2 linked regions of the Sinobacterium norvegicum genome follow. The protein of the gene in region 2 interacts with the protein of the main gene of each other region in a pairwise test. Links are inferred from orthologs where the notes say so. Each region holds a gene or a part of one and is shown on either strand. Other genes may lie near its edges.

Region 1 (7,785 bases), on a different replicon or contig from region 2:
AGTTGCATGGGAATATAACGGCTGTAGTCACTCACCATATCGACAGCAGTACGATTGCCGATGCCCGATAATTTCTCAACCGAGGCGTCGGTGACAATATCACGAATGCGCTGACTGTCATGGCGGCTGAGCAACCTTAGCAGCGCCGCTTTATGCTGTGCGTTTTCTGCATTATCATTGCCCAGCATAAAACAGCCAACCGCGGCATCGATGCGGGGGCCATAGCCCACCTTAAAAACATCACTATTCGCCAGGCAGGCTTCGACATCGTGAAATCGGGTGACCAACACGAGATTCGCCTTGGCCATCACTAACACAGGATTGCGACGACGCAAGACACGAAAGAATGCATCGGTTTTTTTGTCCAACAAATAGACAAAAGCCCGCTTAAATATCCGGCGCCCCAACGGCATTTTTTCACCGTCGGCACCCTGTACCACACCCGCCATAAATACCTCTTATAACATTTTTACATAGGCAAGAAGATCATCACACTGCCGGTCATTTAACAGCGGTCCGATAATGCCTTTGGGCTGCTGATAATAGGGCTTTTGATCATCATATTGCGACGAGAAGTGATGACCGCTATTGCTGTTGCCCTCAATCGAGGTATCAAGCAAAAAATACCCCTTTTCGTCATAATTCGACGCCGCCGTTTGACCAAGACTCTCTGGCTGACTCAAACCTATGTTAGCAATATCGTAGCCAAGATTGCCTAAACGAATTAATTCAGGGCGCTGCCCATTAGTAGGGCAAATCAAATCCCGCAGGCTGGCCACGGAGCCATTATGAAGATACGGTGGTGTCGCCCAAATACCGTTTAATGGCCTAGCCTTGTAGTGCAGGCCTGCCTGCAAACAGTTTGGCCGATTACCCGACAGCTCTGCCTGCATGACAGCGTTCAAGCCCAAACTCTGATAGCCCGCCTCAATTGATGCCTCAACAATTGCGCCCAAAGCCAGTGCAAAACTGATGTTTGCACCATCTTGTAGCCTTAATTCAATATTCTTTGCCTGCGATTGCTGCCACCATGGCTGACTCAATTGCTCTGCCATTAACAGGCTGGGATCAGGCGTACACAGCTGTTGATCCAAGCCAACTCGGCTAATATTATCAGCGCTATCCGCCGCCGTATTAACCGTTCGATTAAGCAATATCGATGCCTGCGCTGCATCGGTACCAACCTGTTCAATCGCAATATGCTTTAACTGCAGCACCTGATCTGTAGTGTGCTTTTTTATACCATCACGCCAGTATTCAATCGGCCCAAAATACCGTGACTGCCAAATCTCTGCGCTATTAAGTGCCGGTAAATGACAGTGAGAACAGTGCTGGCGATAGAGCTCCTCCCCTCTGTTTAGGCTATCTTCCTCCGGTCTAGCAAAAGGCCAGGCCGGCGCTAACAGACCGCCGAAACCCGTCTGTTCTGTTGGCTGTTGACCCGCTAGAAATCGCTCTATTTTGGTCAAATTAGCCAAGGGTATAGACGATTGAAATCGCCCCAACGCCGGCTCAGCAGTGATATTTTGATAGGCGCTAACCCCCAACGCCTCACCGGCATTACGCACCAACGGTTGCATAATAGAGCCGTCATACTGCACCCAATTAAACCAGGAGGCTGTCCATATATGCGGAAAATTTACCGGCGCGTTAATAGGCTGATAATTGTCAGGACGTTGCAAATTTCGGGAAAAAACTTGATTGCCTATACGATTTAATGCGTCGAGACGACCAAAACCTTCCGTTACCTCAATCACATCGGCTTTATCTTTTAGCACAATAATCATTGCCGATAGCTCATCGGCCAAGGCTTGCTTTGTCGCAGCCGAATACTGTTGACCAAGCACCCGACGCGCAAACCGATCAAAGCGACTGTTGAAAATGGGCAATTTACTGGCAATGGCCGTCTGACCTAACGCTGCCCCCAAGGCTTTCGTCAACTGTCCTAGATCAGTAGTCGCTGGGCCGCCCTCAATAATATATTCCGCCAGCCCCTGTTCCGTCTCGGCGACAAAATGGCCTGTATGGCAGGCGGCACAGGTAAAGCCAATCGCATCCGCTCTGACATTGACACCGTTGAGCTTCTGAGCCGGTGTTTTGGCAAAGCCGATGGGAAGACCATCTGGGTTTAACTCATCGTGCTGCGTGCTGCGAATAAAACCAAAGCGCAACAGATAACGATTGTCTTTGAACAGCACTTGTTCATCGAACAACGAAGCGATGGGGGACGCTGCAGGCGCCTCAAGGCTGACCAACCACTGATAAGGAATTGGCAGCGTCCGCGTGCCCTGGCTGAGGTGGTGATACTCTCGCGTTTGATCGCTGGCCTGATACTGACGGTTATCCCAGTTTTGATCAAGCCAGCGCTGCGCCAGCCATTGGCCACTCTGATCCTGGACCATCAGCTCGGGCAAAACCGGTGGCGTCAGAGCCGTATAAATAATTTTTACGGGTTCGCTATTCATCAACCGCCAGGCCACGACAACCATCAATAAAATCGATATCAGCCACCAATAGCTGCGCCATACATTGCGTACAAATTTCATCCAATGAACCCTAAACTGTTAACCATTAAAAATATTATTATATGAATTACAGACTCTTACAGCGCGCTGATTGTGATTGGTCTGGCGTCACATATCAAGTATGTTAGAAACAAGTCACTCCCGCCAGCAACAGGATTAACATCGCACGACAATAGGAAATAAACATCAAATAGACTACTATCTATAAAATTATTAGCATAATACATCAATATATCGGGATATTATGAAACTAGACAGAACCGACAAACGCATTCTTAAATTAATGCAACTGGATGGCCGCATCAGCAACCTAGAGTTGGCGGAAAAAGTAGGCCTCTCCCCCTCCCCCTGCTCAAGACGGGTAAAGCAACTCGAAGATGCCGGCTATATTGACCGCCATGTCACTATCTTAAACAGCAAGAAACTAGCATTAAGACTGACAGCAATGGTCAGCATCAGCATGGACAAACATACACCAGAGCGCTTTGAAAACTTTGAACGCCATATTGAGCAGTATCCCGAGGTCATTGAATGTGCCTTGATTACTGGCCAAACCGCCGATTACTTATTGAAGGTCGTAGTGCCAGACATGGATTATTATCAACAATTCCTACTCGGCAAACTGACCCGTATTGAAGGCGTTACCGGCGTTCAATCGAGCTTTATGCTGCGCAGTATTAAATCAACCACCGCGCTTCCCCTCGACTATGTCGGCCAGTAATACACTACCCCTCGGATAACAGAAAATGTGTCCGTGCCGTCGCGATAGGTTTATCCTGCGTATCCTGCCATGCAGTAATGCTGACATTGACAACCTTTCGGCCTTGGCGAACCAATACACACTGCGCATAACTGGCGACATTTTTTCCAGGGCGCAGATAATCTAGCGATAAGTCGACAACTTTCGGCACAAAAGGCGTCTCTACACGGTGCATCACTGTTAGCTGGGCAGCGACTTCCATAAAGCCACCAATAACACCGCCGTGAATTGCCGGCAGCATAGGGTTGCCAATATTATCGTCATTAGCCGGCAGGTGAAAGAGCATCTCATCGCCCAAAACTATCGCCTCTACACCTAACAGCTTGGCATAGGGCGAGGCCTGGATGAGTTTATTAATATCGCCCTCTTGTATAGCTGTTAGTATGGCTGTGTTTGCCTTGCTTAGCGGCTTCATTGCTGGCTCTCCTCGCTTGGCATCAACGGTTTCATATCTTGATAATTAACTCGCATAAATGTCGCCGTGGTATGCGCTATTGGACGATCCTTTTGCCCTGGGTGGTAGGCAATACCACGACAAAACAATAACTCGGAAGTATCGCGATAGACCTCTGCGTCGCCGATAATATCCAGACCCGGTGTAGCTGGCCCCATATAGTCAATACGCAAGTCGAGCGTCGGGCATACCGCCTCACCTTCAACGCCTAACATTGCAGCAAAGCCGCAAGCGCTATCCATCAGTGTTGTCAATGCACCGCCGTGGATAACACCACCCTGTGGGTCACCTACCATTGTTTCCAGGTAGGGCATGCGTAAAAGCAGACGACCAAAATCTGCATCTTCAACAGTCATACCCAGCACCATACAGTGCCGGATATTCGGGAAAGCGGTTTCTATTAATTGGCGATATTTGTTCATTACAGCCCCGTTTTACGGCAAATTTCTTTACCAAGGATAATGTTACTTCAATCCGATGTATACAGCTACAACATCGATTGAGAATCGATGATTGAAATATTTCAATCATTTAACCTACAATAAGTGCTTAAGCTCTCAACAAAGAATAATAATTTATGCCTTCGATCCAACAGCTCAAACGCCTTGGCCTGACCGTTGTCGTTATCTCCTCAATGATCGGCTGTGCAGATTATAGCTTCAGTGTGAACGAAAATGTCGTTTATACCCCTCCTGCTCTGCTCCAAGACTTTCAGGTCGAGGATAAAATGCTCGAAAACTGTCTTCAGGAAAATATTATCGATCAAAATGTCAGCGCTGCCGAACAACTCACCACGCTACATTGCAGCAATAGTAATATTCAGTCGCTGGCCGGCATCGGCGTATTTAGCAACCTGCAGCAGATAAACTTCAGCCACAACATGATTGAGGACTTAGCGCCTTTGATAGAATTGCCGGAACTTACCACCTTATTATTCAATAGCAATGAGATAACCTCATTAGACGCGGTTGCGGGCTTGGGTTTGGTCGAACGCGCCGAGTTCCTCGACAACCCTGCCCTACAATGCCCCGAGCAAGATATTTTTAACAATCGGGTTTGGCAGCTGCCCAAACACTGTCAACGTTAGAATCAAAACGAGCACCCATGGCAGATCACAGCATAAAGAAAACTCTATACAGCGTCATCTTCGGTACCAATACACCGGCGGGGAAACGGTTTGATGTCTTACTGATAGTCGTTATTATCGCCAGTGTGCTGCTGATCATGCTGGACAGTATTCAGACGATAAGCATCCAATACCATCGGGCATTGTATGTTGGCGAGTGGGTATTCACCCTATTTTTTCTACTCGAGTACCTGACGCGGATTTATTGCAGTCCAAAGAAAACTTCTTACATCTTCAGTTTTTATGGTTTGATCGACCTGATCAGTATTCTTCCAGCCTTTATTGGTTTGATTTTTCCAACAGCAAATCATCTCACCATTTTCAGACTGATTAGAGTACTGAGAATATTCCGTGTTTTAAAGCTGGTTCGCCATGTCGATGAGGCTAACATTTTGCTGGTTGCGCTGCTGCGCTCTCGCCGTAAGGTCTTTGTATTTTTCAGCTCGGTGTTAGTGATTACCGTTATCTTTGGCTCGATATTGTTTGTCGTCGAAGGCGAGGAGAACGGCTTCTCTTCGATACCCCACTCCATTTATTTCGCCATTGTGACCATTACCACCGTTGGCTATGGTGATATTTCACCACAGACACCGCTGGGGCAATTCATCTCGTCGATAATGATGCTGACAGGCTATGCCATTATCGCCGTACCCACGGGCATTTTGACCGCCGAGCTGCACCATGAGATGGGTATCCAACGTAGCAGTAGTATGTGCCCAAACTGTAACCGTTCAGGCCATGAGAACGACGCCAACTTCTGCAAGCACTGTGGGGGCGAACTCAACACTATCAGCAGCAAAGAGCATGGCTAACGGGCTAGTCGTCGCTTTTACGAATATAGTAAAAATATTTGCCGTCTTCAGCCCTGCTCTCTAATAATTCATGGCCGAGGAAGTTACAGAATTTGGGGATATCTCTCTCCGTCGACGGGTCTGTTGCGATGACTTCAAGCACCGTACCAGCGACAATATCTCGCACCTTATTGTGCAACATCATCACGGGTTCGGGGCAATAGAGGCCACAGGCATCCAAGGTTAAATCAACTTTCATAATCACTGTCTACACTCTGATCAAAATCTATTTCTGGCGCGTAAAAACTAGGCTCTTGTACCGCATTATCAGCCTGGGCTTGCTGGCGCTTCATTTCCTCAATCTCCCGCGGCGACAAGATGTTAACCGTCTCCGTTTCAGTATCGAAATAAACAGCCACTTTCTCACTCGTCAATGCCGACAGCAGCTGCTGTTTGCGCTGTTCTATTGAGGTTTCAATCGAACCATAGTCGGTACCATTTCGGCTGACGACCTCCTCAAGCAAGGCGTCTAGCGTGTCCGATGATAATTGCTGATACGGTATTTTCACCACCACCTCTAATTCATGGGTTCATCAGAAACGATTATAAGTGATATCAGTCGCCGATACGAACAGCAACAGCACGACTGTTAGGCCAGCGCCGCTGCATGGAAACGTAAATGTTGCTCGATAAAGGTGGCGACAAAGTTATAGCTATGGTCATAGCCAAATTGGCTTCGGTATTGGACATCAACAGATGACCGCTCACAGGCGGCCAAAAACTCGCTGGGGTCAAGTTCATCAATGAGAAATTGATCAGAGGCTCCCTGATCAATAAGCATAGGGATTTTCATCGAGCAGATCTCAAGCAGCGCCGTGGCATCATAACTCTTCCAGGCCTGCTGGTTGGCACCAAGATAGGCGGTAAATACATTCTGCCCCCAGCGGCTATTACTGGCCGACAATAATGGCGAGAAGGCAGAGACACTCTTAAAGCGTCCGGGGTTACGAAGGGCCACGACGATGGCGCCATGACCACCATCTGAATGCCCGGCTATCGACGCCTTGGCCGGATTAACAGCAAAATGCATATTAATTAACTGCGGCAGCTCAGCGGTAATATAGTCATACATATTAAAATGCCTAGACCAAGGCGCCTGAGTGGCGTTAATAAACATCCCTACCCCCTGGCCAATTTTCTGACTGCCGCAGTCATCTACGCCGCTGCCACGGGGACTGGTATCGCAGGCAACCAAGGCAATGCCCAGCTCACTCGCCACGCGCTGAGCCCCCGCCTGTTGACTGAACTCCAGATCAGAGCAACCAGAGCCTGACAGCCAGTAAAGCACCGGTACTTTTTTCAGTTTCGCCTGCGGTGGTAAATAGATTGAGAATGTCATCGCACAGTCACAAACCAGCGAATTATGTTGATAGCGACGCTGCCAGCCACCGAAGAGCAGGCTCTCTGATTGCATCTGTAAAAATGGGCCTGAACTCGCTGCGACCATGAAAACCACCTTGGCAATAAATGCTTTATTTTTCAGAATGCTATTATAGATTCAAAAACTAAAAAGGTCGACAGATCTGGGCTCTGACCTGCCAATACAGTGGTAAAAAATTCCTTTAAAACAAGCGTTAAGCTCGCCTCAAGCCGTGACCGGCCATCGATATAAGTCTATACTGAACCCTCAATTACATTCAGAGTGTTAGCAGATGATAGAGCAACTTGTATTTACCTTTGTCGGCAATGATAAACCCGGACTAGTCGAGCAACTCTCTACCACCGTTGTTGAGGGTGGCGGCAACTGGGAAGCCAGTCACCTGGCGCATATGGCGGGAAAATTCGCCGGTATTGTGAAGGTAAGCGCCAAAAAAGACACCATCGACGAACTCTGCAGCAAGCTGAAGACTCTCGAGCAACAGGGCTTTAATCTTACTATTGAACGTACCGTGCAAGCCGCCGAAGAGAGCGACAGTTACCGTAAAGACTTAAGCATTCTGGGCAACGACAGACCGGGCATCGTGTTGGAGATCTCGAAGGCCTTGGCTACACGGCACATTAATATCAGCGAATTCTCCAGCCACGTGACCAGTGCCCCTATGGCCGGCATCCCCTTGTTTGAGGCCATG
Region 2 (7,781 bases):
ATCGGTCGGGGTGAAACTGTTGCTGCAGCTTGCGATATACAGCAGCCAAAGCCGAGAGTTCAACGGCATAACCCGCCTCCAAGCCAAACAGCTCAAAATAATTTTTATCGAGGCTTAAAATGCTCATAGAGAATACTGACTACTGATGTGAGAGGAGCACCCTGCACGCAGGGCACAGAATAGCTTAGACGTGAAAACTCTCGCCGCAACCGCATTCGCTGGAGGCATTCGGATTATTAAACTTCAACCCTTCGTTGAGCCCCTCTTTAACAAAATCCAGCTCGGTGCCATCGAGATAAACCAAGCTCTTGGGGTCAATAATAACCTTGACGCCATGCCCCTCAAACACACTGTCGTGCTCCTCGGTGGTATCGACAAACTCCAGAACATAAGCCATACCAGAGCAGCCGGAGGTGCGAACGCCGACGCGAATACCTAAACCGCTGCCGCGGTTAGCCAATTGGGCGCCAATATGGTTGGCGGCGGATTCGGTGATACTTACAGCCATACTATCTCCACAGGCCCAGCCAATGCCGGTAACGCCCGCTTAACAGACAAAAACAACGAAGTGCGACTACTCGCCGCGCTTAAGCTTAACATCGGCAATTGCCGCTTTTATCGCATCTTCAGCCAATACTGAACAATGGATCTTAACCGGCGGCAGAGCCAACTCTTCAGCCAGCTCAGTGTTCTTAATTGCACCGGCCTCATCCAAAGTCTTACCTTTAACCCACTCGGTTAACAGCGAGCTTGAGGCAATGGCGCTGCCGCAGCCATAGGTTTTAAAACGTGCATCTTCGATGACACCATCATCGCTCACCTGAATCTGTAGACGCATCACATCGCCGCAGGCAGGTGCTCCCACCATACCGGTGCCGACGTTGCCGTCTTTTTCATCAAGCTTACCGACGTTACGTGGATTTTCGTAGTGATCCAATACCTGTTCGCTATAAGCCATGATTATCTCCTCAATGTACTCTTAGTACTCAACAATTGCCGCCTTGCTCAGGCTGTTTTTGTCAACGCTATAGCCCCGCCAGTGACGAGGCTGATAAATTTAATGTGCAGACCACTCGATACTGTCGAGGTCGACACCGTCCTGGTACATATCCCAAAGCGGTGATAACTCACGCAACTTGTTGACTGCCTGTTTTAAGCATTCAATAGCAAAATCAACTTCTTCTTCAGTGGTAAAACGGCCGATACTAAAGCGCAGCGAGCTGTGCGCCAATTCGTCGTTCATACCCAGTGCACGCAGCACGTAGGAGGGCTCTAAACTGGCCGAGGTACAAGCAGAGCCACTCGACACAGCCAAGTCCTTCAACGACATAATCAGCGATTCACCCTCAACAAAGTTAAAGCTGATATTGGCATTACCTGGCAGACGCTGTTCGGCATCGCCGTTGAGGAACACCTCTTCCATACCATTTACACCATTCCAAAGACGGTTGCGAAGCGTCAGTGCATGCTCGGCATCTTTGGCCATATCTTGCTTGGCCACACGAGCAGCCTCACCCATACCAACAATTTGATGCGTTGGTAACGTGCCTGAACGCATGCCACGCTCATGACCACCACCGTGAATCTGCGCCTCTAAGCGAACACGCGGCTTGCGACTAACATACAGCGCACCAATACCCTTGGGACCATACATTTTGTGCGCTGAGATCGATAACATATCGACTTTCATCGCCGCCATATCAATCTCAATCTTACCGGCGCTTTGGGCCGCATCGACATGGAATAAAATCTTGCGTGGACGGGTCAATTCACCAATCGCGGCGATGTCGTTAATCGTGCCAATTTCGTTATTCGCATGCATAATGGAGACAATAATCGTGTCGTCACGCAACACCGCCTCGACAGATTCTGGCGTGATAATACCGTTCGTGTTTGGCTCGAGGTAAGTGACCTCATAACCCTCACGCTCCAGCTGACGACAGGTATCCAGCACCGCTTTGTGCTCAACCTTAGAGGTTACAATATGCTTGCCGTTTTTGGCGTAGAATTTTGCTGCCCCCTTAATCGCAAGGTTATTGGACTCGGTAGCACCACTGGTCCAAACGATTTCCCGCGGGTCAGCATTAATTAAATCAGCAACGTCACGGCGGGCGTTTTCCACCGCTTCCTCTGACTTCCAGCCATAGATGTGCGAGCGCGACGCCGGGTTACCAAAGTTACCGTCCAGCGTTAAACACTTCATCATCGCCTCGGCAACGCGAGGATCGACTGGGGTGGTTGCTGAATAATCGAAATAAACCGGTAATTGCATGTGTTAATACTCCAAGTGATATCTGTGTTGGCGACGAGTCGCCTAGCCCAAACCTGACAACGTGATCGTCTCAATCGTGTCGGGGTTATTTGCGCCATCTAATTCTTTGCGGTGCTGGCGTGCTGAAATATGCTGCACCTCTTGTCTCTGCATCAAGCTATCTAGGCTGATACCGTGTAAAAAGCTGTGTATTTGTTGACTTAAATCAGTCCACAAATGGTGGGTTAAGCAAAAACCCTGTTCGGTACAATTACCTTCGCCGCCACAATTAGTCACATTAACCGACTCATCGACTGCGTCGACAACCTCTGCCACCGATATACTCTCCGTGGCGCGACTCAACTGATAGCCTCCACCGGGGCCTCGAACACTGACGACTAATTTTTGGCGCCTCAGCTTAGAGAATAATTGCTCCAAGTAAGAGAGGGAAATCTCCTGTCGGCTCGATATATCGGCAAGACTCACAGGCCCCTCCCCCGCATGGATAGCTAAATCCAGCATCGCTGTCACCGCGTAGCGGCCTTTTGTCGTCAAGCGCATACTTTGTATTCTCACTGCCATCATTTCACATAGGAGAATTATGTAATAACCCAGCGTAACAGTCAACTATAAAACCCAGCAATTTAGTCGGGATTAATATGGCTATTTCGCGGCAATTATATGCCTCTATTGCTCCGGGGTAAATCGCTGGTTATTTCTGCGACTTAGCGATGGTTTTTTGGGTACTAGCCAATATTCCGCGCAGGATATTAACCTCCATCGTATCGAGGCGCTGACGATTGTATAATCGACGCAAACGGGCCATTACCTGCCTGGGGTTTTCCGGGTCAAGAAATTCGATCTCAGTCAGCACCTGCTCTAAGTGCACCATCATCTTCTCAACCTCGCCCGCATCGGCCAACTCGTAATCCCAGTCTTCAGCATTCTTCTGCTCAAGCGGGTGCTCGCCCAGCAGCGACATGCGCAACTCGTAGCTCAGCACCTGAACCGCCGCCGCCAAATTGAGCGAGCTGTAGTCTTCATTGGTGGGGATATGAACATGAAAGTGGCATTTCTGCAGCTCTTCGTTGGTCAAGCCCCGGTCTTCGCGGCCAAACATAATCGCTACCTTATTACCTTTTTGCAAAGACTGTTTGGCCTGCTCGGCGCTGTCGCGGGGATCGAACAACGGCCACGGAATACGGCGTTCACGGGCACTGGTACCCAGTACCAAGCCACAACCTTCGAGCGCCTCCTCTACGGTATCGACAACCACCGCCTTATCGAGAATATCCTTGGCGCTGACCGCACGCCTGTCAGCCTCCTCAGACGGAAAGCACCTGGGCTCAACCAACACCAACTCGCTGAGCCCCATATTTTTCATTGCGCGGGCAGCGCCACCGATATTACCGGGGTGAGTGGTATTGATAAGAATGATTCTTACTTGATCTAAAAGCTGTAACATAAGCTGCCCTAATCACGCTAAACACGCGTATAATCTGTGAATAATTGCCAATTCGGCCAAATAACGGCGATGGATTCTAGCAGATTCTATCGACCACATCATTGATATAAGTTTTTTTACGCTAATCTAGTAATATCTTGGCAATATTCAAGGTATAATCCCGCCCCTTATTTTTAAGACCCGCTTCAGAGGCAAAAAACTCCATGCAACCGATGACCAAAATCGCTCTACGCGCAGCTCGCAAAGCCGGTGAGATTATTGAACGCGCCAGAGATAACCTGGCTTATATCGATGTCGAATCCAAAGGCGAGAACGACTTTGTTACTGAAGTAGACAAATCGGCTGAGAGAGAAATCCTCTATCATTTACAGAAGGCCTACCCTGACCACTGTTTCCAGGGCGAAGAGTCTGGCCTTATCGAAGGCAGCGACAAAGACTATCTGTGGATTATCGACCCAATCGATGGCACCACCAACTTTGTTCGTGATATACCACACTACGCCGTTTCTATTGCCTGCCAGTACAAGGGCAAGCTAGAACACGCCGTCGTCTACGACCCAATCCGTCGCGAAGAATTCACCGCCAGCCGCGGTAATGGCGCCCAACTAAACGGCCGCCGTATCCGCGTCAGCAAGGTCACCACCCTCGAAGGCGCTGTTATCGGCACTGGTATTCCTTTTGCCGGCCACTGCGACACTCACATGGCTGCCTATACCGATAGCCTTCAGGCTATTGCCGGCAAGAGCGCCGGTATTCGTCGTGGCGGCGCCGCCTCGCTGGACCTCGCCTATGTTGCCGCCGGCCGACTCGACGGCTTCTGGGAAATCGGCCTACAGCAGTGGGATATCGCTGCCGGCGCCTTGATTCTGACCGAAGCCGGTGGCTTCATCAGCGACTTCCAAGGTGGTCACAAATACCTTGAGAGCGGCAACGTTGTTTGCGGCCCGCAAAAGGTCTTCAAGGCCATGCTACAAACTATTAGCCCCCACCTGGGCAGCCTATAAGTCTTGTATTTACTTATCGGCGACCCTGTCGCCGATAAGCTTTTTCACACCTCCCCCACTCTTTTTTAACACCTCTCGCAACACCGCACTACACTCTGCATAGACAATAACAACAAGGTCGACCCATGTCGGTATACAACACCTTCTGTTTTCTTGCAGCTGCAGCCATTCTCATTGCCTTTATTAACAGCAAGCTGATTAAGATGCAGGCCACTATTGCCATCACCGCAGGCTCCCTCGCACTCGCATTAGTGATTATTATTGCCGGGCAACTGGATTGGTTTTATTTAAACGATGTCGCCATCCACACTATCAACAACCTGCACTTTGAGACTTTTTTGCTTAAGGGCGTGTTAAGCTTTCTACTCTTCGCTGGCGGCCTTGGCATTAAGCTAAGTCACTTACAGGATCAAAAATGGGAAATCGCCGTGCTCGCCCTCGGTGGCACGCTGATTTCTACGTTTATTATTGGCTTCGCCCTCTTCTATCTCTGCCAATACATTAACCTGCCCTTAAATTTTATTTACTGCCTATTATTTGGCGCTCTGATTTCGCCGACAGACCCGATTGCCGTCATGGCGATAGTGAAGCAACTCAATGCACCACGGCGCATTGCCACACAGGTTGAAGGCGAGTCCCTGTTTAACGACGGTATTGGCTTGGTAATTTTTGTCACTATTTCTGGCATTGCCTTCAGCCAAAGCACCCCCACTATTGCCAGCGTCAGCCAGTTATTTCTCCAAGAGGCAATTGGCGGTATCGTATATGGGTTGGTGCTGGGGCTGATTTTTCACCTGCTGATCCGTGCCGCTGCCGGCACTCACATGCAGCTTCTTCTTACCATGATCATACCCACCAGCGGTTACGCCCTCTCTTTTATGCTCGAGGTGTCTGGGCCATTAGCAATGGTCGTCTCTGGGATTATGATCGGCAATTGGACGCGCAAAGACGGATTCAGCGAGGAGGGGGGAAATAGTCTCGATAAATTCTGGTCGCTGATCGATGAATTTTTAAACAGTTTATTATTCCTACTGATTGGCTTGGTGATGCTCACCTTAAGCTTCCACCGGGAGGATTTACTGTTAATGCTGATCGCAGTGCCTTTGGTTTTGTTCAGCCGCTATTGCAGCGTAGCCATTCCCTACATCGGCTTCAGACGGCTTCGCCACTACAACCCGTTGTCAGAAAAAATTCTCACCTGGGGCGGTTTACGCGGCGGCCTCGCCTTAGCCCTGGCGATGTCAGTACCCAAGGGCATAATGATAGTGCCTGAGCACAACATCGACGTAAGCGAGATCATCTTGGTGATGACATTTTCCGTCGTGGTTTTTTCTATTCTAATTCAAGGGCTGACCATTACCCCGATGATCGAAAAAGCCAAACAACTCGAAGGCACATCCGCTAACTCCGGTACCACCCGAGCAAAAGGTCAACAATAAAAAAGCCCAACCGCTGTCGCGATTGGGCTTTTTCAACAACGATAGCGTTTACGGTCTGTCGTCGACATCGGCCTCAGTTTTTTCTGGTGGCATCAAATCTTCCCGGGTGATATTCATCCGAATCAATATATTCGCCGCCACATAAATCGAAGAGTAAGTACCCACCGTCACACCAATCAACAACGATGTGGCAAAACCATGAATCATTTCTCCGCCCCAGTAAAACAAGGCAATCAAGACCAGCAAAGTCGTCGCCGAGGTAACCAAAGTTCGGCCCAGCACCTCTGACAGCGACACATTAATAACATGCTCTGCATCGCCCTTGCGAATCTTACGGAAGTTCTCCCGGATTCTATCCGACACCACAATAGTATCATTGAGCGAGTAACCAATCAGCGCCAACAAAGCGGCTAATACGGTCAAGTCAAAATTCAGCTGCAACACCGAAAAAACACCCAGCGCAATAATAACGTCATGCCCTAGTGCCGCCACGGCACCAACAGCAAATTTAAACTGGAAGCGAATACCGACATAAATCATCACCATCGCCAATGCCAATAGCAGCGCTAAACCACCCTGCTCTCGCAACTCTTCACCGACCTGCGGGCCGACAAACTCGATACGCTTTAACTCGACATGAACACCGGCACTCTGCTCTAACAGCGCAACCATATCGGCACCGGCCTTGTCGTCAAAGCCCTGAGCCAAACGCACCAAGACATCACGATCGGAACCGAAATTGACCACAACAGCGCCGCCATAGCCATTGCTATCGAGGGTTTCTCGCACCTGCTCCAGCGGCACGGGCTTATCGTAATACACCTCTATCTGGGTGCCACCGGTAAAATCTAAGCCGAAGTTCAGACCCTGAACCGCCAGCGATGTAATCGATCCCAACACTAACAGCGCTGAGAATATTGTCGCCACCATGCGGTAGGACATGAATGGAATAATCTTTATTGCTTTGGACATATCGTTGCTGATCTGACCTTTATTGTAATATCTAGTGTGTGCCGCCGAAGCGGCCCCGAATGCGTTCTAATCGCTGACGATTAAATCCACAGTTTCTTCAACTGGCTTCTGCCGTGGGTAAGATTGATCAATGCCCGCGTACCAACAATGGCAGTAAACATTGACGTCATAATACCCAGCGCCAAGGTAACGGCAAAGCCTTTGATCGGCCCGGTGCCAACAGCATAAAGAATGACAGCAACTAACAAGGTGGTGATGTTGGCATCAAAAATGGTGACCACAGCACGCTCAAAACCAGAGTTTATCGCCACTGCCGGCCTGGCCCCTGCGGCCAACTCTTCCTTAATGCGCGAGAAAATGAGTACATTGGCATCCACCGCCATACCCACGGTCAAGACAATACCGGCAATACCCGGCAGCGTCAGCGTGGCACCCAGAATCGACATCAGTGAAATCAGCAGCACCAGGTTTGTCGCCAGCGCAATATTGGCCAACAGACCAAAGACCTTGTAATAAAGCAGCATAAAAATGACGACCAAGCCAAGACCGACCTGCACAGACAGAACACCCATTGAAATATTTTCAGCACCCAGCGATGGCCCCACTGTTCGCTCTTCAACAAAGTCGAGCGGCGCTGCCAAGGCACCAGC

The links.
Region 1: the proteins of L9P87_RS13780 (region 2) and tusA interact in binary tests that used the Escherichia coli proteins (3 or more experiments, as listed by UniProt). The link is inferred for Sinobacterium norvegicum from one-to-one orthologs.

The regions. Positions count from the first base shown.
Region 1 is NZ_CAKLPX010000001.1:816,805-824,589, forward strand. Bases 4,299-7,227 are described here. They hold tusA (sulfurtransferase TusA), read right to left. Parts: upstream 5,916-7,227; coding sequence 5,682-5,915; downstream 4,299-5,681. Other genes in these bases: L9P87_RS03555 (leucine-rich repeat domain-containing protein), read left to right, coding at 4,317-4,826; L9P87_RS03560 (ion transporter), read left to right, coding at 4,844-5,677; L9P87_RS03570 (YheU family protein), read right to left, coding at 5,905-6,225; fghA (S-formylglutathione hydrolase), read right to left, coding at 6,306-7,163. Also shown: L9P87_RS03530 (cytochrome P450), read right to left, coding at 1-449; L9P87_RS03535 (di-heme-cytochrome C peroxidase), read right to left, coding at 459-2,546; L9P87_RS03540 (Lrp/AsnC family transcriptional regulator), read left to right, coding at 2,770-3,246; L9P87_RS03545 (PaaI family thioesterase), read right to left, coding at 3,251-3,700; L9P87_RS03550 (PaaI family thioesterase), read right to left, coding at 3,697-4,161; L9P87_RS03580 (glycine cleavage system transcriptional repressor), read left to right, coding at 7,369-7,785. UniProt on the Escherichia coli protein: Sulfur carrier protein involved in sulfur trafficking in the cell. Part of a sulfur-relay system required for 2-thiolation during synthesis of 2-thiouridine of the modified wobble base 5-methylaminomethyl-2-thiouridine (mnm(5)s(2)U) in tRNA.
Region 2 is NZ_CAKLPX010000003.1:386,979-394,759, reverse strand. What follows is about bases 166-3,090. They hold L9P87_RS13780 (IscS subfamily cysteine desulfurase), read right to left. Parts: upstream 2,273-3,090; coding sequence 1,058-2,272; downstream 166-1,057. Other genes in these bases: L9P87_RS13770 (RNA methyltransferase), read right to left, coding at 2,964-3,090; iscR (Fe-S cluster assembly transcriptional regulator IscR), read right to left, coding at 2,315-2,812; iscU (Fe-S cluster assembly scaffold IscU), read right to left, coding at 575-958; iscA (iron-sulfur cluster assembly protein IscA), read right to left, coding at 185-508. Also shown: Fe-S protein assembly co-chaperone HscB, read right to left, coding at 1-127; more of L9P87_RS13770, read right to left, coding at 3,091-3,716; L9P87_RS13765 (inositol monophosphatase family protein), read left to right, coding at 3,920-4,720; L9P87_RS13760 (cation:proton antiporter), read left to right, coding at 4,846-6,159; protein translocase subunit SecF, read right to left, coding at 6,208-7,131; protein translocase subunit SecD, read right to left, coding at 7,212-7,781. UniProt on the Escherichia coli protein: Master enzyme that delivers sulfur to a number of partners involved in Fe-S cluster assembly, tRNA modification or cofactor biosynthesis. Catalyzes the removal of elemental sulfur from cysteine to produce alanine.